2 regions of the Pseudomonas sp. C11 genome follow, and region 1 is predicted to be linked to the other one. Evidence: riboswitches for the same ligand, from Rfam matches in the RefSeq annotation. Region 1 holds a riboswitch; the other holds the start of a gene.
The links. Region 1 has a riboswitch for manganese ahead of VC352_RS18505 (TMEM165/GDT1 family protein). Riboswitches for the same ligand answer to the same signal wherever they lie in the genome.
Positions count from the first base shown of each region.

Region 2: it holds a riboswitch for manganese, as region 1 does, so the genes downstream of both, mntP (manganese efflux pump MntP) here and VC352_RS18505 (TMEM165/GDT1 family protein) in region 1, are expected to answer to the same signal.

Region 1 covers NZ_JAWIIP010000011.1:157,875-173,551, forward strand. Annotated here, with positions in the region: gene VC352_RS18475 (DUF1329 domain-containing protein) at 1-39, opposite strand, end outside; gene VC352_RS18480 (DUF1302 domain-containing protein) at 71-1,924, opposite strand; gene VC352_RS18485 (fatty acid--CoA ligase) at 2,142-3,824, opposite strand; gene VC352_RS18490 (LysE family translocator) at 3,987-4,616, opposite strand; gene VC352_RS18495 (2-hydroxyacid dehydrogenase) at 4,696-5,661, shown strand; gene VC352_RS18500 (class I SAM-dependent methyltransferase) at 5,739-6,734, shown strand; yybP-ykoY riboswitch at 6,771-6,957, shown strand; gene VC352_RS18505 (TMEM165/GDT1 family protein) at 6,984-7,565, shown strand; gene VC352_RS18510 (ketosteroid isomerase-related protein) at 7,676-8,119, shown strand; gene VC352_RS18515 (M48 family metallopeptidase) at 8,137-8,958, opposite strand; gene VC352_RS18520 (methyl-accepting chemotaxis protein) at 9,160-11,310, shown strand; gene VC352_RS18525 (SOS response-associated peptidase) at 11,364-11,981, opposite strand; gene VC352_RS18530 (putative signal transducing protein) at 12,009-12,269, opposite strand; gene VC352_RS18535 (CPXCG motif-containing cysteine-rich protein) at 12,269-12,451, opposite strand; gene VC352_RS18540 (1-acyl-sn-glycerol-3-phosphate acyltransferase) at 12,553-13,716, shown strand; gene VC352_RS18545 (hypothetical protein) at 13,777-14,055, opposite strand; gene VC352_RS18550 (hypothetical protein) at 14,344-14,550, shown strand; gene VC352_RS18555 (YajG family lipoprotein) at 14,608-15,192, opposite strand; gene VC352_RS18560 (hypothetical protein) at 15,368-15,601, shown strand.
Region 2 covers NZ_JAWIIP010000022.1:30,248-45,924, forward strand. Annotated here, with positions in the region: gene VC352_RS24080 (DNA polymerase II) at 11-2,374, shown strand; gene VC352_RS24085 (TerC family protein) at 2,561-3,550, shown strand; gene VC352_RS24090 (hypothetical protein) at 3,614-3,910, shown strand; yybP-ykoY riboswitch at 3,987-4,158, shown strand; gene mntP (manganese efflux pump MntP) at 4,165-4,734, shown strand; gene VC352_RS24100 (hypothetical protein) at 4,737-5,588, shown strand; gene rhlB (ATP-dependent RNA helicase RhlB) at 5,693-7,129, opposite strand; gene VC352_RS24110 (dipeptidase) at 7,240-8,403, opposite strand; gene VC352_RS24115 (GGDEF domain-containing protein) at 8,465-9,403, opposite strand; gene VC352_RS24120 (acyl-CoA synthetase) at 9,597-11,498, opposite strand; gene VC352_RS24125 (alpha/beta hydrolase) at 11,522-12,181, opposite strand; gene VC352_RS24130 (amino acid ABC transporter substrate-binding protein) at 12,655-13,683, shown strand; gene VC352_RS24135 (amino acid ABC transporter permease) at 13,753-14,931, shown strand; gene VC352_RS24140 (amino acid ABC transporter permease) at 14,942-15,677, shown strand, end outside.

The sequences.
Region 1 (15,677 bases):
CAGGGCCCCGCTTTGCCACAGTGTTTTTGTTGTTTTCATGTGCATTCTCATTCCTCGAATTCCTGACGACTTAGAAGTTCACGCCGAAGCTGAGCGCAACGAAGTCACGGTCAACGGAGGTGTTGTACTTGCCATCGAAGAAGCTGGTGTAGGACAGGTCGGCGGTGTAGGTGTTCTGGTACTCGGCGTTCAGACCGAGGCTGACAGCCTTGGCCCCTTCGGTGAACAGGCCATTGGGGCCGTAACCGTCAACGTCATGCGACCACGCAACGCTGGGACGCAGATTCACACCTGCAATTGCATTGGGGTATTCCCAAATCGCACGGGCGCGGTAGCCCCAAGAAGTACTGGTAACGAAGCCGTCGTCTTCACAATACTTGGAAATATTGTCTCTCGACGCACCAGCGCCTGCGCCATTGACGGTACTGGTATTCAACGCCTGGCAAGTAGTTCCAGCCAAAGGCCCAGGGCCATAGACTGGGTCACGCCCGTAGCGAAGCTTGGAACTGCTCTCCAGTCCTCCCACGTGCACAACACCGACTTCACCCACCAGAGTCAGACGCGACGCGCCCATGACCTGATCGAAGAAGTGGGTGAACGTCGTCTGGAATTGGCTGATTTCTTTACGTCGATAACCGTGCTGGTCTTCGCCAGGAACGCCCTGTAGCAGCGATACGCCACCACGACCAGGCAGCGGGGTGAGGCCCGAGAAGAGAATATCGGTACTGTTGATTTGAACAGGAGCATTCGGGCGATAGCTGAATTCACCACTCCACGCGGTACCGGTAGGCAGAGTCGTAGAGAAACTCAGGCCATAGAGACGAATATCCTCGGGGTACTCCATGAAGTAGGACGAGTTACCCGCGATGATAAGAGGAGCCAGTGGGCTCGCCGCTACAGCCGAGTAAAGAGATGCAGGAGCACCTGTAGCGCTAAAAATCGGCGCCCGACTGTGGTAGTTCATGAAATAGAGACCAAACTCGGTGTCAATACTTTCCGCAAAGTATCGGAAAGCACCTCCCCACTGACCGCTGTCACGAGCGTCACGATCACGAGAACGGGCAACACGCACGCCCTCCTCGTTCACATCAACCCCAAAGTTAGCAAGCCCAGCTAGAGCTGGGGCGGAAAGTGTAGAGCGTTTATTCAGCACGCGCAGGTTGTCATCGCAACCATCCGCGGCAATATCGGCCTGAGAAAAGAAAGTGCCGCAGTTATCAACGACGGTCTGATCCCACTCAAGTTGGTAGAACGCCTCTGCAGAGAGGTTTTCCGTCAAGCTCTGCGAAACGTAAAACATGTTGACCGGAATCAAGCCCTCTTTGACCTCCGCACCAGGGCGCCGGAAAGCGGAGACGTCAATCGGGTTGATGGAGTTAATGGAGTTACCGATAAAAGTACTCTCCCCCCAGCTTACGACTTGTTTGCCCAGACGGACGGAGCCAGGCTGATCTGCAATCGTGTAGTTGTGGTAAACGAACGCATCCAGAAGTTCTGCACCGGAGGCCTGCGCGCCTTCTTTACGATTGCTATCACTGATGTCTTTGAACTGCCGGCTTTCGTCCTTTAGCTCGAAGTCATACCAATATTTACCACGAACAAAAACACCGGTATCGCCATACTTCAACTCGAGGTCATGAATACCCTTGAAGATCTTGGAGAACGTTTCGCCACGCTTGAAGTTGGCGTGTCCATCGTCAGAAGTTTGCGACAGACCACGACCACCGTTGTTCACCCCGATCAGATCCTTGTCAGGACTCTGGGTCGACCAACTGGCACCCACGGAGAGAGAAGAATCGAACTGCCCTTCGATCTCACCGATGTTGAACGTGACGCCGAATGCCGGGGCGGCGAGGGTAGAAGCGAGACTGACGGCCAACGGCAGTTTTGCCAGGCGCCAGTAGGGTGTTGTTTTTGTTGTCATCGACGCTACTCCATGTGTTTTTTGTTATGGATGCTTTGACTATAGCCAGCGGGTCATCCCGCTTGATCCCTCGAAAGAGTGATTTGCAGCCCTCAGACACTCTGGCTCGCAGGTCTCAGCACCTGCGATGAGTCAAGCATGGACGGGAAACAGCAATTAGCAAGCCAAACGCTTGTTTGACTGAGTGGTCACGCTGGCCACCCAGTCAAAATGCCCCTCACAAGGTGGAGAGGAAGGCGCTCCCCGCCTCCTGCCACTGGGCGATATCCAGCCGAATGCGCTTCTTGTCCAGCTTACCGACACTGGTCTTGGGAATTTCAGTAACAAGCGCGATCTGGTTGGGAATGGCCCACTTATTGATGTGACCTTGCTCGACGAAAGGCTTGAGGTGCTCCTTGAGCCCCTTGGCATCCAACGCTTGGCCGTCACGCGCTACCAGCAGCGCGAAGGGACGCTCGCCCCACTGCGGATCGGGCACCCCGACCACTGCGACCTCACGCACGGCCGGATGACGACTGATCAGATCCTCCAGCTCCAGTGAAGAAATCCATTCACCCCCGGTCTTGATCACATCCTTGATGCGGTCGCGGATCTCGATGAACCCCATTCCGTCCAGGGTGGCGACATCGCCGGTATGCAACCAGCCATGCGCCCAGAGTTCTTCGCTCTTTTCCGGCTCGCGGAAATAGCCCTGGGTCAGCCAGGGCGCACGCAGCACCAGCTCGCCCTGGGACTCGCCATCGGCGGGCAGCAAATTGCCGTCGCCATCCATGATCGCGGCCTCGACCAGCGGTACCGGGATCCCAGCCTTGATACGGTAGGTGGTGCGCTCGTCCTCGCTGCCGGCGCGCAACTCCTCGTTGAGGTAGCCACAGGAAATCAGCGGACAGGTCTCGGACATGCCGTAGGCAGCGGTGAGCTGGATACCGCGCGCCTTGGCGGTTTCATAGAGAGAACGATTCAACGCACTGCCGCCGATGATCATTTTCATGCCACCGAAGTCATGCCCCTGTGCGCCAGGGGCATTGAGCAGCATCTGCAGAATGGTGGGCACGCAGTGGGAGAAGTTGACCTTCTCTTCCTTGATCAGGCGGCAGAGCATGTCCGGCTCGTAGCGGCCCGGGTAGACCTGCTTGACCCCAAGCAGGGTCGCCACATAAGGCACACCCCAGGCGTGAACGTGGAACATCGGCGTGATCGGCATGTACACATCGTCATTGCCGAGCAGGCGAATGCTGTCGAGCGCACTCACCGTAGCCGCCATGGACAGGGTGTGCAGCACCAGTTGCCGATGCGTGAAGTACACCCCCTTGGGGTTGCCCGTGGTGCCGGTGGTGTAGAAGGTCGTGGCCACCGAGTTTTCATCGAAATCGGCGAAGGCATAACTGGGGCTGGCTGCGGCCAGAAGACTCTCGTACTCACCGACGAGATTCGGCAGCTCGGCGCTCTTGTCCTCGCCATCGGTCAGCAGCAGGGTTTTCTCGACCGTGGTCAGTTGCCCGGCGATCCCCTGATACAGCGGCACGAACTCGCTGTTGACCAGCACGAAGCGATCCTCGGCATGGTTCATGGTGTAGAGGATCTGATCCGGCGACAGACGAATATTGATGGTGTGCAGCACCGCGCCGAGCATGGGGATGGCGAACATGCACTCGAGATAGCGATGACTGTCCCAGTCCATCACGGCCACGGTATCGCCGGCTTTTACTCCGGCATCGCTGAGCACATTGGCCAGCCGCGCCACCCGCTCATTGAAGGTCGCATAGCTGTAGCGCAGCTTGTCGCGGTAGACGATCTCGCGGGTCTTCTCGTAGCGGCTGCCGGAAAGCAGCAGGCGCTTGATCAGCAGGGGAAAGTCATGGGCGTTGGCCGCCGCCGGGATGAGACGGGTCTGCAGCATGGGATCACCTTCTTATGCACGAAAGGAATCAGGGAATGCTGCGACTCTAGTGGGGCAAGCGGATGACAGAATCATCCCAAAGAATGATTTGTAGCGTGACCGCAACGAAGGAAACGGCCACGCCTGCTGCTTTCAGGACATTTCACGACGACTCGGATGCGGCTAGCGCATCTCGGTGAATGCCAGCTTCACACCGATACCCACCAGTACGACACCCATGAGTCGGTCGAACCAGTGGCCCAGCCGAGCGAAACCGGCGCGCACGCGTTGCTGGCTGAACAGCCAGGCCACCAGGCAGAACCAGATGGCGGTGGCCATCGCCAGATAAAGGCCATACCCCGCCTGAATGGCAACAGGCGTATGCGGATTGATCACCACGGTGAACAGGGAGAGGAAGAACAGCGTGGCCTTGGGATTCAGCCCATTGGTGATGAAACCGGTGACGAAGGCGCTGCGGGCACTGCGGGGCTCGTCGGTCAGCGCCAACTCGGCTGCTGAAGGGTCGGCCGGGCGCGCCCTGAGGGCCTTGAAGCCGACGTACAGCAGGTAAGCCGCAGCCAGCCATTTCAGTGCGTTGAACAGCACGATGGACTGCGACACGATCAGGCCGATACCCAGCAACGAATAGGTCACGTGCACCAGGATTCCGCTACCGACGCCCAGCGCGGTGAAGACACCTGCACGTCGGCCGTGAGCGACGCTTTCCCGTACGACGATGGCAAAATCCGGCCCTGGGCTGGCCACCGCCAGCAGATGGATCAGGGCAACGGTGAGAAATTCGCTCCAGTACATGGCGGCTCCGCATCGACAAGGAAGGTCTGGTAGGCTCGCCAATCTACTCCTGCGACCCACCTGCGAAAAGGTACAGCTGATGAGCAACAGCGCACGCGCCGTCTTTCTCGACCACGCCTCCCTCGACCTGGGCGACCTGGATATGCAACCGCTGCATCAGGCCTTCGCCGAGCTGACCCTGCACGCGCAAACGCGTCCGGATCAGGTCGCCGAACGCCTGCAAGGTGCCCAGGTCGCCATCAGCAACAAGGTGCCACTGGACGCCACCACCTTCGCCGCCTGCCCGGAACTGAAGCTGGTATTGGTAACCGCCACCGGCACCAACAACATCGACCTGAGCGCTGCTCGCGAACATGGCGTGACCGTATGCAACTGCCAGGGCTACGGAACCCCGTCCGTGGCGCAGCACACCCTGATGCTGCTGCTGGCGCTGGCCACGCGCCTGCCCGACTACCAACACGATATTGCCGCCGGGCGCTGGCAGCAGGCCAGCCAGTTCTGCCTGCTCGATCACCCCATCGTCGAGCTGGAAGGCAAAACGCTCGGCATGCTCGGCCACGGCGAATTGGGCAGTGCCGTCGCCCGCCTGGCCGAAGCCTTCGGTATGCGTGTATTGCTCGGGCAGTTGCCCGGTCGCCCGGCGCGCGCGGATCGCCTGCCACTGCACGAACTGCTGCCACAGGTGGATGCACTGACCCTGCACTGCCCGCTCAACGAACAGACCCGCAACCTGATCAGCGCCAGCGAGCTGGCGCTGATGAAACCGCGCGCCTTCCTGATCAACACCGCTCGCGGTGGGCTGGTCGATGAGCAGGCGCTGGCCGACGCGCTGCGCCGTGGTCATCTGGGCGGCGCCGCCACAGACGTGCTGCTGCAGGAGCCGCCAAAAGATGGCAACCCGCTGCTGGCGAACGACATCCCACGTCTGATCGTCACGCCGCACAGCGCCTGGGGCAGTCAAGAGGCCCGGCAACGCATCGTGGGGCAGGTCGTGGCCAATGCCGCGGGCTTCTTTGCCTGTTCGCCAGTGCGGGTCGTCGGGTAAGCTGCGCGCCCCTTTTCAGCAGGCGTGATAGCGCCTGCTGCATGCTTCTTCCCGTAAACCGATGCACAGGACACCTCATGGATCCGCGAAGCGAAGTACTGCTGCGCCAGGCCGAATTGTTCGACGGCGAACTGCTGCTGGCAGGCTTGCCGGCAGACGATCTGCTCGGCGTATTGCCACATGCCCAGGGCTGGAACTGGCATGCCGGTGATCAGGCACTGCTCGCGACACGCTTCCCCGGTCGCAGCCACTTCGACACGCAGATGCCGGCCGGTGACTATCGCGCGGCGGTGCTGTTCCTGCCGAAATCGCGCGAGCTGAGCGACTACCTGTTACAGGCCCTGGCCTCACGCCTGGCTGGCAAGCCGCTGTACCTGGTCGGGGAAAAACGCGCAGGCATCGAGCGTGCGGCGAAGCAACTCGAGGCTTTCGGCCGCCCCCGCAAGCTGGATAGCGCCCGCCACTGCCAGCTGTGGGGCGTAGAAGTGGAGCAGGTTCCTGAGCATCCCGACCTGCACGCACTGGCACAACACTATTCCTTGCCGCTCAGCGATGGCGCGCTGGAGATCGTCACTCTGCCCGGCGTATTCGCCCATGGCCGCCTGGATCGCGGCAGTGCGCTGCTGCTGGAACACCTGGACGGCCTGCCAAGCGGTCATCTGCTCGATTTCGGCTGCGGCGCTGGCGTACTCGGCGCCGCACTCAAACGACGCTACCCGAGCAGCGAACTGAGCCTGCTGGACGTCGACGCCTTCGCCCTGGAAAGCAGTCGCCTGACTCTGGCCCGCAACGGCCTTGAGGCCAACGTCATCGCCGGTACCGGCATCGAGTCGGCTCCCGAGGGGCTGAGCGCCATCGTCAGCAATCCGCCTTTCCATCAAGGCGTACACACCGACTACCAGGCCAGCGAGAACCTGCTGACCCAGGCCAAACGCCATCTGCTCAAAGGTGGAGAGCTGCGCCTGGTGGCCAATAGTTTTCTCAAGTATCCCCCGCTGATCGCGCGTCATCTCGGCCCCTGCCACACCCTTGCCGAGGCCGACGGTTTCCGCATCTACAGCGCACGCGGCTGAATGGGCTTGCTCCTGAGCAGGCGCTTGGGCACAATTGCGCCCGTCCTAGGGGAGTAGTCTCCCGCGAGCGCCCTGCTCGCCCGGCATGCGTCAACACACTTGCTCCACAGAGCATGGCGCATGCGACCCAAGGCCTTCTTAGAGAGGCCCGCGGTTTGACAAGACCTATGACACGCACAACCTCACCCGGGGCGGGAAGGTCGTTCGTGTCATACGCCGTGTCGACCCGCCCCTTTAGGAAACCTGATGCTGGAATCCCTGTTCGTCCCCACCTTCATCGTTGCCCTCGCCGAGATTGGCGACAAGACGCAACTGCTCGCCTTGCTGCTGGCCGCCCGCTTCCGCCGCCCCTGGCCGATCATCTGGGGCATCGTTGCCGCCACCCTGGCCAACCACTTCGCAGCAGGCGCCGTGGGCAACTGGGTTGCCGGCTTCTTCTCGCCCGCCACCCTGAGCTGGATTCTCACGGCCAGCTTCGTCGCCGTGGCCATCTGGACGCTGATTCCGGACAAACTGGACGAAGATGAAGAGTCGGGTCTGAAAAAATACGGCCCATTCCTCACCACCCTGATCGCCTTCTTCCTTGCCGAAATGGGCGACAAGACCCAGGTCGCCACAGTGATGCTGGCCGCTCAGTACCCGCATTTCGTTCTGGTCGTCATGGGCACCACGCTGGGTATGCTGCTGGCTAACGTGCCGGTCGTGCTGGCGGGCAACTTCGCAGCCGACCGCCTGCCGCTGGCACTGATCCGCCGCCTCGCTGCCTGCGCGTTTGCCGTGCTGGCGGTGTATGCGGGCTATCAGGCCTTGAAACTCAGCGGGCTCATCTGACGATTCACTGACGCCACCTGCACGTCATTTCGGCCAATTTCTGCCACCTCCCGGGCACTTAGAGTGCGCAGCACATCACAGTGCTGCCACGCACGTCTCGGGAGGAAGGCATGTCATTGGAAGAACACAAGAAGGTGGTGCGCCAGCATATCGACCTGTCCTGGAATCGAGGCCGACTGGCCCTCGCCGAGCAACTGCACAGCAGCGACTTCCTCTATAAAAGCTCTTTCACCGGCGCCGCACTCGACAGCGCAGGCTTCGCGCATCTGGTGGAGGAAGTCCGCCAAGCCATGCCGGACATTCAGGTGGTGCTCGAGGAATGCATTGCCGAAGGCAACAAGGTGTTCACCTGGAGCACCATGATCGGCACGATCGAGCGCCCGGCCTTTGGCTATCCGGCCAGCGACCGGGTACTGAGTATTTCAGCCATGGCGTTCTGGACTCTGAATCACAGCGACGAAATCCAGGAAATCTGCACCATGTTCGACATGGAAAGCTTCCGCGCGCAGTTGGGTCTGGAAACCCGCCCCTTTGCCGACAAGGCGCTCCCCTGAGGCAGCGCCTTGCCCTGTTACTGACCTGCCTTGGCCTGCTGATAGAGCGGCATCACCTTGGGAATCGCCGCCTGTAGAGAGGCAATGCGGCTGCTGGACGACGGGTGGGTGCTCATGAACTCGGGCGGCGCATTGCCACCGGCGGCCTCCATCTTCTTCCACAGCGAGATCGCCGCGTTCGGGTCGTAGCCCGCACGCGCGGCCAGTTCGAGCCCGATCAGATCAGCCTCGTTCTCGTTGCCCCGGCTGTTGGGCAGCGTCAGGCTGTATTCGACCACGGTATCGGCAAGTGCCAGGCTGTCCTGCCCCAAGCCCAACAAGGCCCCCGCGCCCTGCTTGGCCATCTCGATACCATAAGCCTTGGACATGGCCTCGCGGCTATGCTCGCGCAATGCGTGAGCCATCTCGTGGCCCATGATCGCGGCGATCTCGTCATCGCTCAGCTTGAGCTGCTCGATGATGCCGGAATAGAAGATGATCTTGCCGCCCGGCCCGCAGTTGGCGTTGAGCTCGGGGCTCTTGATCAGATTGACCTCCCAGTTCCAGTTGGCCGCATCCGGCCGAAAGCGCGGCGCCTGCGGGATCAGTCGATTGGCCACAGCCTGCACTCGCTTGGCATTGGCGCTGGTCTTGTCCAGAACGCCTTTGCTCGACGCCTCGCTAAGCGTCTGCTGGTAAGACTGGGCGTACATCTGGTTGACCTGATCGGCTGACAACATGCTGAACATGTACTGCTTGCGCTCCACGCCAACGGCGCCACCGCTGGTGGTGTTGACCGCCTGGCAGCCGGCCAGCAGCAATGCTGCCGCCAGCCCACTCAGGGTAAGTGACTTGTTCATCCACGACTCTCCGAGAAAACGAGTCCGTATGCTAGGACGCAGTCACCAGGCGAGCAACCTGGCGACTTGCGCAATGGCGGCGGGCCATCTTTGCTGAGCGATAGCGAATGTAAGAAAGCGGGTGCTAAAGAAGGGTTGCGGCTCAGGATTTTTCCCCCGCAGCCGATTCAGTGGTGAGACCTATCTGCGTCCGGAGCTGCAATGAAGTTCAAGTCGATCAAGTTCTCTGTCGCCCTACTCGCAGGCGCCAGCGTGTTGGCCGTAGTAGCCGCCCTGGTGCTCTACGCCCTTTTCGCCAGCAGCCGTAGCCAGGCAATGGTGGAAAAACGCACGCACGCGCTACTCGAACAAGCCATCGAGCAGCGCCTGACTACCCTGGTTCAGGGGCAGGCCAGCATGATCCAGCGTGAGCTGGATGTGCCGCTGCAAATCACTGCCGACCTCGCACGCCTCAACGCCATGCTCGGCATGACCGACAGCAATGGCAGCCCCCAACTGAGCATCAGCCGTGAGGAACTCGCCAGCCTGGTGCACGAGACCACAGCACAAAACCCCAAACTGCTGGGCAGTTACATCGGCTGGGAACCCAACGCCTTCGATGCCAGTGACGACCTGTATGCCGGCAAGAAGGGGGACGGTTATGACGGCACCGGGCGCTTCCTGCCCTGGTGGTTCCGCAATGCCGACGGCAGCCTGGGCATCGATGCCATCGGTTCGATGGAAAGCGAGGAACTCCTGCCCACCGGCGTACGTGCCGGTGAGTACTACCTGTGCGCCAAGGAGCGCAAACGCCCCTGCGTCATCGATCCGGCGCCCTATGACGTCGGCGGCAAGATGACCATGCTCGCCTCGTTCACCTCGCCGATTCTGGTCAACGGCGAGTTCCGCGGCATCGCCGGTGCCGACCTGGCCGTCAATTTCATCCAGGATCTACTCAAGCAAGCCGACGCGCAGCTCTACGACGGCGCCGGCGAACTGGCCTTGATCGCCGGCAACGGCCGCCTGATCGCCTCCACCCGTGCTCCGGACAAACTCGGCGAGCCGGCCACCGTCCTGCTCGATGCCAACGAACAGGGCAACCTAGGCAAGCTGCAACCGGGCCAGCCGATCTACTCCATCGACAACCCGGATGATCCCGAGCACAGCCATATCGAACTGTTCCTGAGTTTTGCCATCGGCCAGAGCGATGCACGCTGGGTGCTGATGCTGTCGCTCCCGGTGCAGGTGGTGATGGCGGATCTCAACAAGATGCAAGGCGAACTGGCCCAACAACGCGACGCCGACACCTTCGGTATGACCCTGGTCGGCCTGCTGATCGCGGCGATGGGCCTGCTGGTCATCTGGCTGGTGGCACTGGGCATCGCCCGACCGCTGCGGCAGATGGTGAACATGCTGGACGACATCGCCAAGGGCGAAGGCGACCTCACCGTGCGCCTGAAGGTCGATCGCGCCGACGAGCTTGGGCAGATCGCACAAGGTTTCAACGCCTTCCTGAGCAAGCTGCAGAGCATGATCGGCCAGGTCGTGGTGTCGGTACAGAAGGTCAGCGACTCGTCCGAGCACACCGCCGATATCGCCATCCGCACCAACCAGGGCATTCAGAAGCAACTGGCGGAAATCGAACTGGTGGCCACAGCAGTCCATGAAATGACCGCTACCGCCCAGGATGTGGCGCGCAACGCCACCCAGGCGGCCGAAGCAGCCAATCACGCCGACCAGGCCGCCAATCAGGGCAAGCAGGTGGTGCAGCAAACCTCCACCGCCATCGCCGCCCTGGCCAGTGAGATCGGCCGCGCCGTCGGGGTGGTGCAGAACCTGGCCAAGGACAGCGAGAACATCAACGCCATTCTCGTCGCCATCCGCGGCATCGCCGAGCAGACCAACCTGCTGGCCCTGAATGCCGCGATCGAAGCCGCCCGCGCGGGCGAACAAGGCCGAGGCTTTGCCGTGGTCGCCGATGAAGTGCGCAACCTGGCACAGAAGACCCAGCAGGCCACCGAAGAAATCCAGAGCATGATCCAGCAGCTGCAGCAGGGCACGCGGGACGTGGTCAAGGTAATGGAGCAGAGCCAGAGCAAGACCGACGACAGCGTGCGACATGCCGGTGAAGCCGCCAGCTCGCTGGACGCGATCACTCAGGCCGTCTCGGTGATCAACGATATGAACACGCAGATCGCCAGCGCCGCAGAGGAGCAAAGCGCCGTCGCCGAGGACATCAACCGCAACGTCACCAACATCGGTCAGGTCGCCAACGAAGTGGCCGGCGGCGCCGATGAGGCCAGCCAGGCCAGCGCCGAGCTGACCCAACTGGCCGAGCAGCAGCGACGCCTGATCAATCAGTTCAAGGTGTGAACATCAGGCAGGAGCCCGTGGCGCCGGCTCCTCGCCATTGAGTCAGGCGGCATTCAGGCAGGCGTCAGACACTCCGGCGCATCCAGCTTGGGGTCGTTGACCAAAGTCGCCAGAGCACGTTCGCGCAACGCCGCCTGAGGTGCATTCAACAGAGCCTGCAGCGCCTGCGGCGAGGCATCTGGGTTTAACCACAGCGCCTGTTCGTCCTCGTTGAGAATCAGCGGACGGCGCTGCGAAGCGGCCGCACGGGTAATCAGCGCCACACTCAGGTATTCGTGCCCGCTGACCGGATAACGCTCCCAGAGTCCGGCGAAATAGAGGATCGACGCCTCACCAGTGATCCAGTACGGGCGCTTGCGCCCTGCCCCACGCCATTCATAGAAGCCATTGGCCGGGATCAGGCAGCGACGCTCGCGAAAGCTTTCACGGAACATGGGCTGTTCGGCCAGGCTCTCGGCACGGGCATGGGCCGGGCTCTTCGACAGATCCTGCAACCAGGCCGGCGTCAGCCCCCAGCGTCCGCGCGCCAACTCCGCCCCCTTCTCGCCACCACGCACCATCAGTACCTGGCTGCCAGGCGCCAGGTTCCAGTGCGGCTGCTGATCATCGGGAAAACCGGGCTGCGCCGCGAAAGCAGGCGACCAACGGAACAGGGCGTAACGTCCACACATGAAACGACTCGACAGGCAGGGGGCGCGTCAGCAGAGCAACACACCCTGGAAGGACTCCGGCTCGTCACCGGATACAGGTTGCGCGGCATTGTACTCGGCGATCAACAGGCGTGCCCGCTCGGCATCCGCATCCCCCACCACGAGCCCCAACAGACCACAGGCCGGCAATTCCCCGACGGCACCGACCAGATGCTGGCCGAGCAGATGCGCAACCACGCCTTCACTGGCGAGCATGTCCACCAGCATTTGCCCTTCCAGCAGGTTTTCCGGCTCGTAGATTCGCTGCATCAGTCGTTCTCCGCACGCACGTCGAGCTGCCAACGCTCCCCATCGGTCTGCAGTTCGAACTCGATGGGCCGGCAGCACACCGGGCAGTCTTCGATATAGGCCTGATCACCAGCGGAGAGGTCGAGCACGGTCTCGACCCATTCACCACAGTAAGGGCAGGCATAGGCCTCGGTTTCCAGCATCGCGGTCTCCTTGTGACTTGGCGGTATAATCGCTGGTCTATTGCTGATCCTGCCTGGCAGGCTCGCCACTTTTAACCTTAGCCGTTCTAGATCAAGAGAGCATGATGGGCGCATTCGATGCCATCCGACCCTATTCCGACGACGAAGTGCGCCCTGTACTGGCGCGATTGCTCGCTGACCCGGCGTTTCTCGGCACCCTCACCCGCTTCCGCTTCCCGCGCCTGGCCGGGCCGTTCGGCTGGCTGCTCAAGCCGCTGATCGCGGCACGCCTGCGCAGCGAGTTCGCCGGGATCGACTCGGTTGCCAAACTGCAGGACAAGATCGAGCCCTATGTCGACCGCAGCATCGAACAGGCCACCGATGGCATTACATACTCGGGGCTGGAAAGCCTGCAGACAGGCAAACCCTATCTGTACCTGGCCAACCACCGCGATATCGTCATGGATCCGGCCTTCGTCAACTACGCCGTCTACCATGCCGGCCTGCAGACCCCCCGCATCGCCATCGGTGACAACCTGCTGCAGCGCCCGTTCGTCAGCGACCTGATGCGCCTGAACAAGAGCTTCATCGTGCACCGTTCGATCAGCGGTCGGCGCGAGAAACTGGCGGCGTATCAATTGCTGTCGGCCTACATCAACCACTCGATCCGCGAAGACGGCGAATCGATCTGGATTGCCCAGGCGGAAGGCCGGGCCAAGGACGGCGATGATCGCACCGACTCGGCCATCCTCAAGATGTTCCACATGAGCCGCAAGGACGAAGCGTTCGCCGAGGTGATCGACTCGCTCAACCTGATTCCGGTGTCGATCAGCTACGAATACGACCCCTGCGACCAGGCCAAGGCGCGTGAGCTGAGTATTCGCGCGGCCACCGGCAGCTACACCAAGGCACCTGGCGAGGACGATGCCAGCATTGCCCTCGGCATCACCGGCTACAAGGGCCGCGTGCACCTGCACTTCGGCGCACCGGTCGCCGGGCGCGAAGACACCAAGCAGCTCGCTCAGGAAATGGATCGGCAGATTCTCGGCCATTACCGTCTATTCCCGGCGCACTACCTGGCCTACGCCATGTGGCAGGATCGTGAGCCGGAGCTGCCGGTGCCGGCTGCCAGCGAAATCTTCGCCGCCGACGAACTGGCCAAGGCCGAAGCCGAATGGCGCACGCGCCTGGCTGCGTGCAGCGACGAGGAAAAGCCTTACCTGATCCTGCAATACGCCAACCCGGTGCGTAACCAGTATCGGATCAAGGCCGGCCTGCCGCTCTGACGGTTGGCGCAAACGAAAACGGCAGCCCGATGGCTGCCGTTTTTCATTCTACGGATCGCATCACAGGCGCGTACTGAACCACGAAAGCAGCAGCGCACCACCCAGACATAACCCACCGAACCGGTAGAAGAAGCGGTTCAAGCGCAACGTGCGCGTCGAAAACAGGCCACTCACCTGCTGGCAATCACTTTCGGACAGCAGGCGGGCAAGGCCACGCTGCTCGCGCAAGCGCGTCATCACCCAAAGCCAGCCCCCGGCCAGCGCGAAGAACAGCGCCAGACCGTTGAGCGCCATGGCGGGATACGCGAGCAACAATGCCCAGAATGCTTGCAGGGACATGCCGAAAACCTCGTGAACCGCATGGTGCACGCCTAGCCCCAGGCGCACCAAAACGGGGAAAAGTGGCCGCAAAACGATGAGAAAGGCCTTCCAGGCTGCGGCGCAAAACGTCGCGCAGTTTACCGAAAGGCTGCTTTTAGAAAGTTCGTTTCCGACGAACGTAGCGCGCTATCTCGAAATCGTCTGAAAACTGTCACACGCCTGGCCTAGGGTTTGAATCACTCAACGTGACTCAGCAGTCACACCTGCATTGGAGCCGCACCCTTTACGTCCCAGGAGGACACCGCCATGCTCAATCCGCAACCGCTGGATCGCGATTACCTGATCGACTCGCTGGACGACGTGGAAGCCGTGGTCGACGAACTCTCTTTCAACGTTCAGGATCAGCATTGGCTGGTCTACTGCTCACTGGGTGGGCATGAGCACTATGACTTGCCGGATATCGACAACCGTACCGGCATGAGCCTGCCGGAGCTTTACCACGAAGCGGCCTGACCGTCTGCGCCAAAGAAAACGCCCCGCGATGCGGGGCGTTTGCGTATCTGGGCGCTGTTACTGAGACAGGATCTGGCCGATGGTCGGATCCTTGAACGCGCGGGTCAGCGCATCACTGAGCACATCCCCCACCAGCTTGGTGTTGGTCTGCTGATTAGGCGCAGTACCGAAGCGCTGGTTCAGCGAAGCACCGTAGCGGCCGGTATAACGACGGCTGGAGTTCTGCACATCGGCGCGAATCGAGGCGGAAATATCAGCCTCGGTGACGTACAGCCCTTCCTTCGGCGACTGGTACTTGAGGTCAGCCAAGGTGATGGTCAGTTGCGGCGCATTGTAGGCATTGGGCGACGGGGTGAAGCCAAGCAGACGCACTGCGGCCTCAGCCTCGGCCTGCAGCTTCGGCAGCACATAGTCGCTGCTGACGCTGATGGCGCTGGTTTCCGGGTACAGACCACCACGCGTGCCGAGTACCGGCGAAGAACGACCGTCGACCACACGCACGACCACCGGCTGGCCCTGACCGACCGGGGTCAGCGAGCTGGTGAGCTTGGGTTGCGGGGTGAGTTGCTGAGGGCTGAGGGCACAACCGCCCAGCGTCAGGCTGGCGGCGGCAAGCAGGGCGAACAACGCACGATGCAGCATGCTCGATCTCTCCGAAAGGGATGGCAAAAAGGTGGCTGGCAGTATACCCAGCAGTCTCAGGCGCCGACAGCCATACCTGCATCATCCGACCGTCCAGCCGGCTCGCCAGTTCCTGTCATTGGCCTGTCACCGAGTTGCGGCATAAAGAGTCCGAACCCTGATAGGAAGCTTCGCCATGTTGTCTCTGCGCCGCCTGTTCAGCCCCAGCAAGCCGATGCGCCACTTTGCCCTGCTCGATGCCACAGGCCGCTGCTGCGCCTTGCGTCAGTGTCGGGAATGCCCCAGCAATGGGCGCTGGGTCGAAGTCCATGAGTCGCGCATGACCTGGCTGGGCTCGCCCCTGCCTGCCAGCGCCCATGTCATGGAGCACAGTGCACCGGCGCGCACAGGGCGCGCGCTGGCCGCCTGACACGCCGGCTATCGAAGATGACGATCCGTCAGAAAGCGGTCACCTCGAGTCATCGCGCGCAATAAAAGTCACGTCA
Region 2 (15,677 bases), on a different contig from region 1:
CCCATTCCCGATGACGCAACCCCAGCAAGGCTTCGTGCTCAGCCGCCATTGGCGCGACACGCCGGAGGGCACCGAGGTGGCCTTCTGGCTGGCCACCGATGCCGGCCCGTGCCAGGTGCGCCTGCCGTGCCAGGAGATGGTCGCCTTCATTCCCGCCGAGCAGCGCGCCTGGGCCGAGCCATTGTTGCGTAATGAGAAAGGCATCGAGCTGCGTGAGCTGGCCTTGCGCGACTTCAAGCGCCGCCCGGTGCTGGGCCTGTACTGCCGTCAGTACCGCCAGTTGCTGCAACTGGAGAAGAAGCTGCGTCAGGTCGGCGTGGATGTGTACGAGGCTGATATCCGTCCGCCGGATCGCTACCTGATGGAGCGCTTTATCACCGCCAGCGTGCTCTTCGACGGTATCGAGCAGCCGGACGGCAGCCTGCTGTGCAAGTCGCTCAAACCCGCGCCTGACTACCGCCCAACGCTGCGCCTGGTGTCGCTGGATATCGAGACCAGCGCGCGCGGCGAGCTGTATTCCATCGCCCTGGAAGGCTGCGGCCAGCGCCAGGTGTATATGCTCGGCCCGGCCAATGGCGACGCCAGCATCGTCGACTTCGACCTGGAATACTGCGACAGCCGCCAGTTGCTGCTCGAACGGCTGAATGACTGGCTGCAGCGGCATGATCCGGACGCCATCATCGGCTGGAACCTGGTGCAGTTCGACCTGCGCGTGCTGCGCGATCACGCCGAGCAACTCAAGGTGCCGCTGCTGCTGGGGCGTGGCGGCGACGTGATGGGCTGGCGCCAGCACAACAGCAGCCAGCACTACTTTGCCGAGGCGGCCGGGCGGCTGATCATCGACGGCATCGAGGCGTTGCGCTCGGCCACCTGGAGCTTCCCTTCGTTCAGTCTCGAATCGGTGGCGCAGACCCTGCTCGGCGAGGGCAAGGCGATCGACACGCCCTATGCGCGCATGGACGAAATCCAGCGCATGTTCGACGAGGACAAGCCGGCGCTGGCTCGTTACAACCTCAAGGACTGCGAGCTGGTCACGCGCATCTTCGCCCACACCGATCTGCTCGCCTTCCTGCTGGAGCGCTCCAGCGTCACTGGCCTGGCCGCCGACCGCAGCGGCGGCTCGGTGGCGGCCTTCACTCACCTGTACCTGCCGCCGATGCACCGCCTGGGCTACGTCGCGCCGAACCTTGGCGACATTCGTGGCGAGAACAGTCCCGGCGGCTTCGTCATGGATTCGCGCCCCGGCCTCTACGACTCGGTGCTGGTGCTGGACTACAAGAGCCTGTATCCGTCGATCATCCGGAGCTTTCTGATCGATCCGCTGGGGCTGGTCGAAGGCCTGCATCAGCCGGATGACGAACACTCGGTGGAGGGCTTTCGTGGCGCACGTTTCTCGCGTACCCGGCATTGCCTGCCGGCCATCGTCGAGCGCGTCTGGCAGGGGCGTGAGGCGGCCAAGCGCGAGGGCAATGCGGCCTTGTCGCAGGCGCTGAAAATCATCATGAACGCCTTCTACGGCGTACTCGGCTCCAGCGGCTGCCGCTTCTTCGACCCGCGTCTGGCCTCGTCGATCACCCTGCGCGGGCACCAGATCATGAAGCGCACCCGTGAGCTGATCGAAGCCGAGGGCCATGCGGTGATCTACGGCGACACCGACTCTACCTTCGTCTGGCTCGGCCGCGCCCACGACGAGGACGAGGCGACGCGTATCGGTCGCGCGCTGGTAGCGCGCGTGAACGCCTGGTGGCGAGAGCATCTGCAGCAGGAATATGGCCTGACCAGCGCCCTGGAGCTGCAGTTCGAGACCCATTACCGGCGCTTTCTCATGCCCACCATTCGCGGCACCGAAGAGGGCAGCAAGAAGCGCTACGCCGGCCTGGTGTGCACCGCCGACGGCAGCGAGCGTATGGTGTTCAAGGGCCTGGAGACGGTGCGCACCGACTGGTCGCCGCTGGCCCAGCGCTTCCAGCAGGAGCTGTATCGCCTGGTGTTCGCCGGCCAGCCTTATGAGGACTACGTGCGCGATTACGTGAAACGCACCCTGGCCGGCGAGCTGGACGAGTTGCTGGTGTATCGCAAGCGTTTGCGCCGACGCCTCGACGACTACCAGCGCAACGTGCCGCCGCACGTGCGCGCCGCGCGCCTGGCCGACGAGCATAACCAGCACCTTGGGCGGCCCTTGCAGTACCAGCGCGGCGGCTGGATCAGCTACCTGATCACCACCGGCGGGCCGCAACCGCTGGAGCGTCTGCTGTCACCAGTGGACTACGAGCACTACATCAGCCGCCAACTGAAACCGGTGGCTGATGCCATCCTGCCGTTCGTCGGCGGCGACTTCGAGCGGCTGGTGGACGGGCAGCTCGGGTTGTTCTGAAAAGCCCTGGCGGCTGTTCTGGCTGGGCACAACGGTGCGGGCCAGGCGAAATACTTTGCAAACTTCGTCCCATTGAGCGGCGTTCGCGGCCTGAGTATCGTTGCGCCCGTGATGCCGGGCCCCTCTGGCGGTTAATACCGCGATGTCGGAATCACAGTCTGTTCAATCTGACTGTAGGAGGGGCTCATGACTGCCCTAGAACCGTTTCTCTTCGCCGACTTCCTCGGCACGGCCACCTGGTTGTGGCTGGTCTTCATCGCTGTCGTCATCTCCCTGCTGGCCTTCGACCTTGGCGTGCTGCATCGCGATAACCGCGAAATCGGCGTGCGCGAGAGCCTGTTGCTGTCCGCCGGCTACATCAGTGCGGGTCTGCTGTTCGGTGTCTGGGTGTTCTTCCAGAAAGGCGGCGACGCCAGCATGGATTACGTCACGGGCTTCCTGATCGAGAAATCGTTGTCGATGGACAACGTGTTTCTCATGGCCATGATCTTCAGCTTCCTCGCCATCCCAAGGCAGTACCAGCACAAGGTGCTGTTCTGGGGAATCATGGGCGTGCTGGTGCTGCGGGCGATCATGATCGGCCTGGGCGCGGCGCTGATTCATGAGTTCAGCTGGATTCTCTATCTGTTCGGCGCCTTCCTGTTCTTCACGGGCGTGAAGATGCTGTTCTCCAAGCTCGACGATGCGCCGGATCTGCAGAACAACGTGCTGGTGAAGTTCCTGCGCAAGCACCTGCGCGTGACTAATGGCCTGCATGGCGAGCGCTTCTTCGTCCGTCAGGACGACGGCAAGGGGCGCAGCGTGCTGTGGGTGACGCCGCTGTTCCTGGCGCTGATCCTGATCGAGTGCGCCGACCTGATGTTCGCCATCGACAGCGTGCCGGCGATCTTCGCCATCACCCAGGATCCGTTCATCGTCTACACCTCGAACATCTTCGCCATCCTCGGCCTGCGTGCCCTGTACTTCGCCCTGGCGGCGCTGATCCACCGCTTTGCCTACCTCAAGTACGCGCTGGCGCTGGTGCTGGTGTTCATCGGCGCGAAGATCTTCCTGGTCGGCATCATCGGCAAGATCCCGGCCGTGGTGTCGCTGAGCGTGACCCTGGGCCTGCTGATCGGTGGCGTGCTGTTGTCGCTGTACAAGACGCGTGGCCAGCCGCAGCCGGACAAGCCGTGATGCCCCGTTCCCGACCTCGGCGATCAAGGTCGAGGCGGGCAACCTGAAACTGGAGACATGCACATGAATCATTACTGGAAAAAGTCCCTGACCCCCGTTGCCCTGGGTGTGGCGCTGATCGCGCTGGCAGGCTGCGATGCAGCCGAGCAGTCCGCGCAGAAGCTTGCCGAGGAGGCGAAGAAAGAGGCGCAGGCCCTGATCAGTGGCTCGGTCGGCGAAGTGGTCGATGAGGTCAATCGCCAGGTGGACTCCCTGCAGGAGTCCACCAACCGTGCGCTGGGCAAGGACGACAAGGAGCAGGACGCCGAGGCGCCGCAGGTGGAGCCCGAGAAGCCGATGGAGCAGGGCGTCGAAACCTGAGCCTGGTCGGCGGCGCGGGGTACTGCCTGGCGGTTGCTGCGCGCCGTGACTTTCGCCTCGGCGCACTTGAGTTTATCCTGCGCGCCTCTTTGGGGAGTAGCCTGCCGTCGCGCTAGCGTCGGCGCGTTGGTCAACATTCTCGGCAACCTGCCGTGGCCAACGCATCCGCTGGGATTGGTGAGACCAACGACAGTCCTGTGCCAGGTCGGGCGCGCAGTGGCTTGTCGTTGACTCAGGCCCGGCTGGAGTTTCCCTTGAACCCTCTCTCGCTACTGCTTCTGTCCTTCGCCATGTCGACGGATGCCTTCGCCGCTGCCATCGGCAAGGGCTCGAGTCTGCACAAACCGCGCTTTGCCGAAGCCCTGCGTGCCGGGGTGATCTTCGGCAGCATCGAGGCCATCACGCCGATCATCGGCTGGCTGATCGGTCAGGCCGCCAGCCGTTTCGTCCTCGAGTGGGATCACTGGATCGCCTTCGTGCTGCTGGTCGGGCTCGGCGTGCATATGATCCATGCCGCTCTCAGCGCCGATGACGATGCGCCTGAAGACAAGCCCTCGCGTCATTCCTTCTGGGTGTTGGCCGTCACGGCCGTGGCCACCAGCATCGATGCGCTGGCGGTGGGTGTGGGCCTGGCCTTCGTCGAGGTGAATATCCTGGTGGCTGCACTGTGTATCGGTTTGGCCACCACATTGATGGTGACTTTGGGTATGTTGTTGGGCCGTGTGCTGGGGCAACTGGTTGGCAAGCGCGCCGAGCTGCTGAGCGGTGTCGTGCTGATTCTGGTGGGCAGCAGCATTCTCTATGAACACTTTGCGAGTCTTTGACCATGTCGCCTCATGTGCGTGCACTCAAGGTCAGTCTGGGCCTGACGACCGGGCTCTGTGTGGCCGCCTTACTGTTCTTCGCCTGGCAATATTTCTATCCGGTGCAGGCGGCCGCTGGCTGGTCGTATCGCGTGGCCTACTATGGCGTGATGAAGCCCGCCGCCATGGCGCGCGGCGCCGAGGGCAGCCTTCTGCTCAGTCAGGAACTGTCCGACGGTGAGGGCAATATCCTGCAGCTCTACCCCGACGGTCGGCGCCAGGTGCTGGTTGCCGGGCTGTCCAAGCCTGACGGCTTGTTGAGTCTGCCCAACGGCCTGGTGTTCAGCCAGGAGGCGGCCGGCAAGACCGTCAGCCTGCTGCGTGACGGCCGGGTCGAAGTGTTGTTCCAGGGCGAGAACGTTCAGGGGCTGTGGGAGGACGGTGATTCCCTGTATGCCATCGAAGATCGCAAGGGCGATGGCCGTCTGTGGCGTTATCGCTGGGCCGATCAACAACTGAGCGTGGTGCGCGAACACATGACCGAGAGCGAGTCGATTACCCGCTGCGGTGACGGGCGCGTGCTCTACACCGAGAAAGCCAACGGCGTCATCCGTGAGTTGACCGAGGACGGCCGTGACCCGGTTGTGCTGGAAGGCCTCCATCACCCCACCTTCCTGCTCTGCGATGCTCGTGGTTTGTGGATCAGTGAGGACTCCAACCACCGCGCCCGCGTGCTGCTGATCGACGCGCAGGGTCAGCGGCACACCATGCTGTCGTACCTCAAGTCGCCGCAGTCGATTCTGCCGCTTGGCGCTGGACGTTATCTGGTGGCGGAAGGCGGGCGTGGCCGGGTGCTGGAGTTGAGTCTGGACTAGCGCATCAGGCGCTGGCGGTCATCCCTGGCGGTTGCTGGTGTGGGCTTATCAGGCCGCCATGAAAAAGGCGAAGCCACTGGCTTCGCCTTTTTTATCCGCTGGCCTTAGTGCTTGCGTGGCACTGGCTTGAGCAGTTCGTCCGGCGGCATCTCGCACTGGATCTTGCGGCCGATCAGCGCTTCGATCGGTGGCAGGGCGAAGGCGTCGTCCTCACCGGCGAAGCTGATCGAGGTGCCGCTGGTGCCGGCGCGGCCGGTACGGCCGATGCGGTGCACGTAGTCGTCCGGATCTTCGGGCAGGGTGAAGTTGATCACGTGGCTGATGGCATCGACGTGGATGCCGCGACCGGCCACATCTGTGGCGACCATGACGCGGATCTTGCCTTCGCGGAAGCCTTCCAGGGCGCGGATGCGCTTGTGCTGGGGAATGTCGCCGGACATCTGCACGGCGCTGATGCCGTCGCGGGTCAGGCGCTCTTCGATGCGCCGCACTTCGTCCTTGCGGTTGGCGAAGACCATGACTCGCGTCCAGTCGTTCTGGCTGATCAGGTTGTACAGCAGCTTGTATTTGTCGGCCGAGGCCACGGCGTAGACGTGCTGCTCGACGGTGTCGCTGGCGACGTTCTCCGGCTCGATCTCGACGATGGCCGGGTTGACCGTCCACTGCTTGGCCAGGTTCATCACATCGTCGGTGAAGGTGGCTGAGAACAGCAGGGTCTGGCGGTCGCCCTTCATCGGCGTCTGGCGGATGATCTGGCGTACCTGCGGGATGAAGCCCATGTCGAGCATGCGGTCGGCTTCGTCGAGCACCATCACTTCGACCATGTCCAGGTGCACTTCGCCGCGCTGGTTGAAGTCCAGCAGGCGGCCAGGCGTGGCCACGAGGATGTCGCAGAAGCGCGATTCCAGCTGCTTGAGCTGCTTGTCGAAGTCCATGCCGCCGACGAAGCTCATGACGTTGAGCTTGGTGTATTTGGTCAGCTCGGCGGCATCCTTGGCGATCTGCACCACCAGTTCGCGGGTCGGCGCGATGATCAGCGCACGCGGTTCGCCCATGTAGCGCTCTTTCGGCGCCGGGGTCTGCAGCAACTGGGTGATGATCGAAATGAGGAAGGCCGCGGTCTTGCCGGTACCGGTCTGGGCGCGACCGATGGCGTCCTGGCCCTTGAGGGTGTAGCCCAGTACGCCCGCCTGGATCGGCGTGCAGTAGGGGAAGCCAAGATCGTGGATGGCATGCATCAGCTCGGGCGCGAGCTTGAAGTCGTGAAAGCGCGTCTTGCCTTCGGCTGGCTCGACCGCGAAGTCTTCCAGCTTCCAGGTATCGACGGGTTTGGCCGGGCGCTCACGGCGCGGTTTGTCGGCCTTCGGCGGACGCGGCTGCTGGGGGGCGGGAGCGTCGCCAGCGGTTGGGGCCGGTTTGTTCTGACGGGGAGGCTTTTCGCCTGCGCCACTGCTCTGGGCAGGCGCTGCTACGGGGGACGGCGCTGGTTGTGGCTGCTCGTCTTCGGCTTTGCCGAACATTTTCTTGAGTGCTTTGAGCACGGGCTTCTCATCGACTGGTTAAGGAGTGAACGCCCGCCAGTGTAATGCAAGACGCGGGCGTGGCGAAGTGCTTCGCAGGCGCCTGTCAAGCGTACTGTGCGGTCAGTGCCTCATTTTTCCGGCAGGCTGGCCAGCAGCAGGCGCTGCACGTTGCCGCCCATGATCGCGGCGATGGCGCTGTCGTCGAAGCCGGCTTGCTGCAGCCCCTCGGTGATCTGCGCCAGGCCGGTGACATCGAACGGCGTGTGCACGGTGCCGTTGAAGTCCGAGCCCAGGGCGACATGTTCGACGCCGATCTTGTCCACCGTGTAGCGGATGGCCTTGACGATGGCGGCGACCGAGGTGTCGCACACGGCGGTGCTCCAGTAGCCGATGCCGACCACCCCGCCGGTGGCGGCGATGGCCTGCAGGTGCCGATCACTGAGGTTACGTGTGCCGGCGCAGGTACCCTCTACCCCGGTGTGCGAGACCAGCACAGGGCGCGTGGCCATGGCCAGTACGTCATCAATCAGCGGGCGTGAGGCGTGGGCCAGGTCGACCAGCATGGATTTTTCTTCCAGGCGCGCGATCACCTTGCGCCCCAGCGGGGTCAGCCCGCCTTTCTCCAGGCCGTGGGCGGAGCCGCCGACCTCGTTGTCGAAGAAGTGGGTCAGGCCGGCGATGCGAAAGCCGGCGTCATACAGCGCATCGATGTTCTCCAGCTTGCCTTCGATGGGATGCAGGCCTTCGGTGGCGAGTAGGGCCGCGACACGATTGGGATCCTGCTGCCAGGCGGTGATGAAGGTGTTCAGGTCAGCGCGGGTGCGGATCAGTACCAGGCGGCCGTCGCTGCCAGCAGACGCGTCCTTGAGCTTCTGCGCCTGGTACAGCGCGCGTTGCAGCAGGCTGCTCCAGGTTTCCCGTGGCCAGCGCTGGGCCATCGCCAACAGGGTGATGTTGTCGCTGTCGGCAGCGTTGCTCTCCATGTTCAGGCCGCGTGGTGTCTTGGTCACGGTGGAGAACACCTGCAGGCCGAGGCGGCCTTCGAGCATGCGTGGCAGGTCGGAGTGGCCATAGTCGTAGCGTTTGAGCAGATCGCGCTCCCAGAGCAGGGCGTCGTCATGCAGGTCGGCGACGAACAGGCCCTGGTGCAGCTTCCGTGCACTGGCGCTGGCGGCATAGGGCGGCGGGCTGGCGACGCTGTTCATCCGCGCGTCGAGCACCTCTGGCAGGCCGAAGAACGCCAGGGCGGAGAGAGGAGCGAGCAGAAGTACGGCAATCAGCAGTTTGCGCATGTGAGCCATCCAGGCGTGTTGTCATGCCTGGCACTCTAGCAGTCTCTGGTGACGCTGGCGCTCAGCCGCAGAGGCAGTTGCGCCCCTGCTGCTTGGCCTGGTACAGCGCAGCATCGGCGCGGGCGATCAGGCCCTGCAGGCTGTCCGCCGTCTGCATCTCGGCCAGGCCGAGGGAAATGGTCACGCCCGGCAAGACACCGACCGGCGAATAGAAGGAGGTGATCTGTTCCAGGCTTTTGCGCAGGCGTTCGCCGATGGCGCGAGCATCGCTGGCTGCCAGTTCCGGCAGGAGGATAACGAACTCCTCGCCGCCGAAACGCACCAGGCTGTCCTTGGGCCGCAACTGGTTGCGCAGGGTATGGGCGACCAGGCACAGGGCATAGTCGCCGGGTAGATGGCCGTGCCGGTCGTTGTAGGCCTTGAAGTGATCGACATCCAGCATCAGCAGTGACAGTGGCTGCTCATTCAGTGCGCAGCGGGTGCTCTCGCGCTCGAACACATGCTCCAGCCAGCGCCGGTTGAAGCAGTTGGTAAGGGTGTCGACATTGGCGTTCTGTTCGCTGTCGAGAATCTGCCGGTTGCCCTTGCGCACGCGGTCGCAGAGCAGCTCCAGCAGGTTCTGCATCATTTGCGGGGATTGGCGGAACAGCTCGAGCAGCGATTCGCGGTGCAGGCGCAGCACCGTCGAGGGTTGCTCGGCGACGACGTAGGCTGAGGGATGTTCATTGTCGATGAAGCTGATTTCGCCGGCACAGTCGCCGACTTCCAGGGTGCTGACCGCCTGGTTGTCCAGCGAGCCCAGGTACACGCGCAGGCGCCCGCGGATCACTAGATAAAGGTGCTGGTTGCGGTTGAAGGGTGACAGCAATACCTCGCTGGCCTCCAGGTCGTAGGCGCGAAACTCCTTGAGCAACTGATCCAGGTTGTCCAGGGCAACCTGGTTGAACAACCGCAGTTGCTTGATCTGATGCAGGTCGGCCTGCCAGTGCGCCAGCTTCATCGACTCGTCTTGGGATCTGACGGGAGTGCCGCAGCCCGACGGCTGGGTAACGCTCCCTGTTCTCGTTTACATGTCGCCCCCGACAGTATTCCCGGCCTCGAGTCCTGACAATGCTCACCGGACGGCGGGCCGACCAGTGGTTGTACGTTGTTTTCAAGCTGTTAACTGGCGCGCGTCCCTGCGCCTTGCCGGCTCACTCAGGCAGGTGAATCCGGTGGCCGACGGCAAACCCCGAGAGGCGTTGGGCGATGGCTTCGCTCAGCGCGTCATCGCGGCGTGGCAGATGCACATGGGCCAGTTGCCCGGCCTTGTCGTCGCTCTGCACCTCGACCTGGATCGCGCTATCGAGCTCATGCAGTGCCGCCCGGTAGACGCGGCTGATCGCATCGAAACGCAGTGCCGGCTTGAAGGTCTTGCCCACGGCGGTCAGCGGAATGGCGTCGATGATCCAGGCATCCTTGGGCACCGCGGCGCGTTCGGGAATGTGTGCGGCGGCATGCTCCAGCAGCTCGGCCTCGCTGGCCTGCATCCCCGGCTTGAGTTGCACGTAGACCACCGGCAGCTCGCCGGCCTTCTCGTCGGGCTTGCCCACGGCAGCGGCCATGGCCACTGCCGGGTGCTTGTGCAGTGCTTCCTCGATCATCTGCGGGTCGATGTTGTGGCCGCCGCGGATGATCAGATCCTTGCTGCGCCCGGTCAGCCAGATATAGCCGTCGGCATCGACGCGGCCGAGGTCGCCGGTGTTGAACCAGTCGCCATCGACCCAGATGCCAGCATTCTTGCTGGCCTGCAGATAGCCCTTGAACACCGTGGCGCCACGGATGCACAGGTTGCCGATTTCGTTCGGCGCTGCATCGCGCAGGTACTGCCCCTGCTCGTCGATGACCTTGATGCTGACCTCGCAATAGGGCATCGGCAGGCCAATGGAGCCCGGACGACGCTCGCCGGCTGGTGGATTGGCGCAACTGCCGCAGGTGCCTTCGGTCAGGCCGTAGCCTTCGATCAGGGTCAGGCCGGTCTTGGCCTCGAATTGGCGGATCAGCTCCACCGGCATCGGTGCGGCGCCGCACAGCGCATATTTCAGCGAAGACAGGTCGTAGCCTTCGCTGGGTACCTGCAGCAGGCCGGCATAGATGGTAGGTACGCCGCTGAAGAAGCTGACCTTGTGGCGTGCGATCACCTTCCAGAAGTTGCCGATCAGGGTGGTGTTGCGATAGCCCTGCGGCGTTGCCAGCAGTACCTCGGCGCCGCCGATGAAGGCCGCCAGGCCGGTGACGATCACGCCGTTGACGTGGAATAGGGGCAGGCCGCAGAGCGTTACATCGCCGACGCCGAAGCGGGTGACCAGGTTCATGCTGTAGGCCATGGCCACTTCGTTGCCGTGGCTGTGCGGCGCCAGTTTCGGGGTGCCGGTGGTGCCGCCGGTGTGAAAGTAGCTGGCGATGTCATCGGCGCTGATGACGCGGCCACTTTCCAGATGATCCGCCGGGCAGGCGGCGATGGTCTCGTCGAAATCCAGCACGCCTTCGGGCAATGGGCCGCGCTGAGCCTTGATCGCGCTGCGCTGGGGCTCGGGCAGGAGGTTGGCCATGTCCACGCAGAGGATTGCCTTGAGCTCCGGCAGGTGATCGCGCAGTGAGTTGACCTTGTCCCACAGATCGGTGCCGGGGAAGGGCGCCAGGGTCACCAGCAACTCAGAGTCCGAGGCGTGGATCAGTTCGGCGATGTGCTCGGGCTCGAGCAACGGATTGATCGCGTTGACGACACCGGCCGCCTCGCCGCCCCAAATGGTGTAGTGGGTTTGCGGCAGGTTGGGCAGCAGGAAGGAGACCGCCTTGCCCGGGCGCAGGCCCAGGCGGTGAAAGGCGTTGGCGGTCTGGGTTATCTTGCCGAGCAGTTCGGCATAGTTCAGGCGCAGCGGGTTCTCTTCACCATTACCCTGAAGAAGGAAGGACAGCGCCGGGGCATCGGGGTGGGCGTGCGCCGTGCGCCGGATCAGCTCATAGGTGCTCGTTGGCAGGTTGCGTTCCGCGAGCGGCGTGCGCTCGATCGCTTGGATATCCTGCAGGGTGCGGATCAGGGGCGCTGTGCTCATCTCTCGTAGAAATCTCCATGCGTTCAGCGGGCCAGCCGCTCGCTCAGCCAGTCGGCGATGTCGCGAATCTCTTCCGGGATGACCTCGTGAGCCATCGGGTAGTCGCGCCACTTTACCGGTACGGATCGAGCGTGCAGATGGTCGAATGCCGCGCGCCCCATGTCGGGGATCACGACATCGTCGAATCTGCCATGCAAGCACAGCACCGGCAGTTGTCTTTTTGTATCCGACAGCAGCATGTCGTCACTGAAGGTCGGGGCGTAGGTGGACAACGCCAGCACGCCACCCAGTGCCTCGTCATGGCGCAGGAAGGCGGTGTGCAGCACCACGGCTCCACCCTGCGAAAAACCGGCCAGGATGATGCGGTCGGCGGCGATCCCGCTTGCACGTTCGGCCGCTATCAGTGCCAGCACCTGGTCGGCAGACTCGTCCAGCTGCGCCTGGTCGATGGCGCGTGCCGGGCTCATGGCGAGAATGTCGTACCAGCTCGGCATGCTCCAGCCACCATTGATTGTCACGGGGCGCGTGGGGGCTTGCGGCAGGATGAAGCGGGTGCTGGGCAGGCGTTCCTGCAGCATTTCGGCGACCGGCAGGAAGTCATAGCGGTCGGCGCCCAGGCCGTGTAGCCAGATCACGCTGGCATCGGCACTTTGTGAGGGTTGCACAATCATGGGTGTGGTCATTGGTAGCTCCAGTGTGGTGCGGCTGCTTTATTTTGGTGCGGCTGTTTTTTTGCGCTTGGCTAATCTGTGAATAAGTTGTCGCACAGGTGAAAGTTTCGCTCTTGAACCCTGCCAAACCGGCATTTTGCCAGTGGCTGGTACGGCGCTTGCTACAGCTAAACCGAACTGACGACGCGATGCGGTAACGGTAACACTGTGCCATTACCTATCGTGCAACAGGCAGGGGCCTGCTACCTGGGGGCCTTGAGCAACGTGAAGGGCTAACGCCCCACACGGAAGTTAAAAAGTACGTCTTGGGCCCATTAACCGATGGGCCGGATGGAGACAGTCGGTCAGCAGAGGGCATCACCGACTATGCTCCAACCGTGGTTCGGGCTTCTCGTCGATCACGCTGTCGCCAGCGTATCGCATGCCTCACAAGGGCGGAGAAACCGGACGGAGACGCCAACACAACAAGAGCACTGGAGGTTTTGATGAAGATGGTGAAATCCACCCTGGCCGCCGTGACCACCGCAGTCGTACTCGGTGTCAGCGGTTTTGCCCATGCAGGCGCCACCCTGGACGCCGTCCAGAAGAAAGGCTTCGTGCAGTGCGGTGTGAGTGACGGTCTGCCGGGTTTCTCGGTACCGGACGAAAAAGGTAACTATCAGGGCATCGACGTCGACGTCTGCCGCGCAGTGGCTGCTGCCGTGTTCGGCGATGCGAGCAAGGTCAAGTACAGCCCGCTGACGGCCAAGGAGCGCTTCACGGCGATCCAGTCCGGCGAAGTCGACATGCTGTCGCGTAACACCACCTGGACCAGCTCCCGCGATGGCGGCATGGGCCTGGTGTTCACCGGCGTGACCTACTACGACGGCATCGGCTTCCTGGTGAACAAGAAGCTGGGCGTTGCCAGTGCCAAGGAACTCGATGGCGCCACCATCTGCATCCAGGCGGGCACCACCACCGAGCTGAACGTCTCCGACTACTTCCGCGCCAACGGCCTGAAGTACACCCCCATCACCTTCGACACCTCCGACGAAAGCGCCAAGTCGCTGGAAGCCGGTCGTTGCGACGTGCTGACCTCCGACCAGTCGCAGCTGTATGCCCAGCGCATCAAGCTGGCCTCGCCGGACCAGTGGGTCGTTCTGCCGGAAGTGATCTCCAAGGAGCCTCTGGGCCCGGTGGTTCGCCGTGGTGATGAAGAGTGGTTCACCATCGTCAAGTGGACGCTGTTCGGCATGCTCAACGCCGAAGAACTGGGTGTGACCTCGAAGAACGTCGAGGCCATGGCCAAGGAAACCAAGAACCCGGACATCGCCCGTATGCTGGGTGCTGACGGCGAGTACGGCAAAGACCTCAAGCTGCCGAAAGACTGGCTGGTACAGGTGGTCAAGCAGGTCGGTAACTACGGTGAGGTCTTCGACCGCAACGTCGGTGCCGGTAGCGAGCTGAAGATCGAGCGCGGCCTCAATGCGCTGTGGAACAAAGGTGGTCTGCATTACGCACCGCCCGTGCGCTGATTGACCGACTTGTCGCCCGGCAGCCTCTGCCGGGCGATTTCGTTCCGATATACCTGGGGCATTATTCCCATGCAGAAAAAGATTGGCGCACCGCAGGGGTTTTCCCTTAGCGATCCACGTGTGCGTGCTTGGCTATTCCAGATCATCACCGTCGTGGCCGTCGTGTCTCTGGGCTGGTTCCTGTTCTACAACACGCAGACCAACCTGCAGCATCGCGGTATCACGTCCGGTTTCGACTTTCTCGAGCGCAGTGCCGGCTTCGGCATCGCTCAGCACCTGATCAGTTATACGGAGGCAGACAGCTACGCGCGCGTCTTCGTCATCGGGTTGCTCAACACGCTTCTGGTCTCCTTCATCGGCATCATTCTGGCGACCATTCTGGGGTTTTTCATCGGCATCGCGCGGCTGTCGCCGAACTGGATGCTGAGCAAGCTGGCCACCGTCTATATCGAGGTGTTCCGCAATATCCCGCCGCTGCTGCAAATTCTTTTCTGGTATTTCGCCGTGCTGCTGCCTTTGCCTGGGCCGCGCAGCAGTATCAGCGTCAATGACACCTTCTTTCTCAGCAACCGTGGCCTGAACATGCCGGCGGCCAATGTTGCCGAGGGGTTCTGGCCGTTCGTGATCGGCCTGGTTCTCACCCTTGTGGCCATCGTCCTGATGGTGCGCTGGGCCAATCGCCGCTTCGAGAGCACCGGCGTGCCCTTCCACAAGTTCTGGGTCGGCCTGGCCATGATCCTGGTCATTCCTAGCCTGATCGCGCTGGCGTTCGGCAGCCCGGTGCACTGGACGCTGCCTGAGCTCAGGGGCTTCAACTATGTGGGTGGCTGGGTACTGATCCCCGAATTGCTGGCGCTGACCATCGCCCTGACGGTTTACACCGCAGCCTTCATCGCCGAGAACGTGCGTTCCGGGATCAAGGCCGTCAGCCATGGTCAGACCGAGGCGGCGCGCTCTCTGGGACTCAGCACCAGCGTCACGTTGCGCAAGGTGATCATCCCGCAGTCGATGCGCGTGATCATTCCACCGCTGACCAGCCAGTACCTGAACCTGGCGAAGAACTCGTCGCTGGCGGCCGGTATCGGCTATCCGGACATGGTGTCGCTGTTCGCCGGTACGGTGCTGAACCAGACCGGACAGGCCATCGAGGTCATCGCCATTACCATGAGCGTCTATCTGGCCATCAGCATCAGCATTTCCCTGCTGATGAACTGGTACAACAAGCGCATTGCGCTGATCGAGCGGTGAGGGCCTGCGCATGAGCACTACACATACTTTCAAACCGGATCTGCCACCACCGAGCACCAGCGTCGGCCCCGTCGCCTGGATGCGCGACAACCTGTTCTCCAACTGGTGGAACGCCCTGCTGACGCTCTTCGCGCTCTACCTGATCTGGCTGACCATTCCGCCGGTTCTGCAGTGGGCGTTCATCGATGCCAACTGGGTCGGTACGACTCGCGCCGACTGCACGAAAGAAGGCGCCTGCTGGGTGTTCATCCAGACCCGTTTCAGCCAGTTCATGTACGGGTTCTACCCGAGCGAGCTGCGCTGGCGGGTCGATCTGGCCGGATTCCTGGCCATCATCGGCGCCGCGCCGCTGTTCATCAGCCGCTTCCCGCGCAAGGCGCACTACGGTATCGCCTTCTTGCTGATCTACCCGGTCGTGGCCTTCTGGCTGCTGCATGGCGGCTTCCTCGGCCTGCAGAACGTGGCGACCAGCCGTTGGGGCGGTCTGATGCTGACCCTGGTGATCGCCGCTGTCGGCATCGCCGGTGCGCTGCCGCTGGGTATCCTGCTGGCACTGGGCCGGCGCTCCAACATGCCGGCGGTGAAGGTGGTCTGCGTGACCTTCATCGAATTCTGGCGTGGTGTGCCGCTGATCACCGTGCTGTTCATGTCCTCGGTGATGCTGCCGTTGTTCCTGCCTGAGGGCATGAGTTTCGACAAGCTGATGCGCGCGCTGATCGGGGTGATTCTGTTTCAGTCGGCCTACA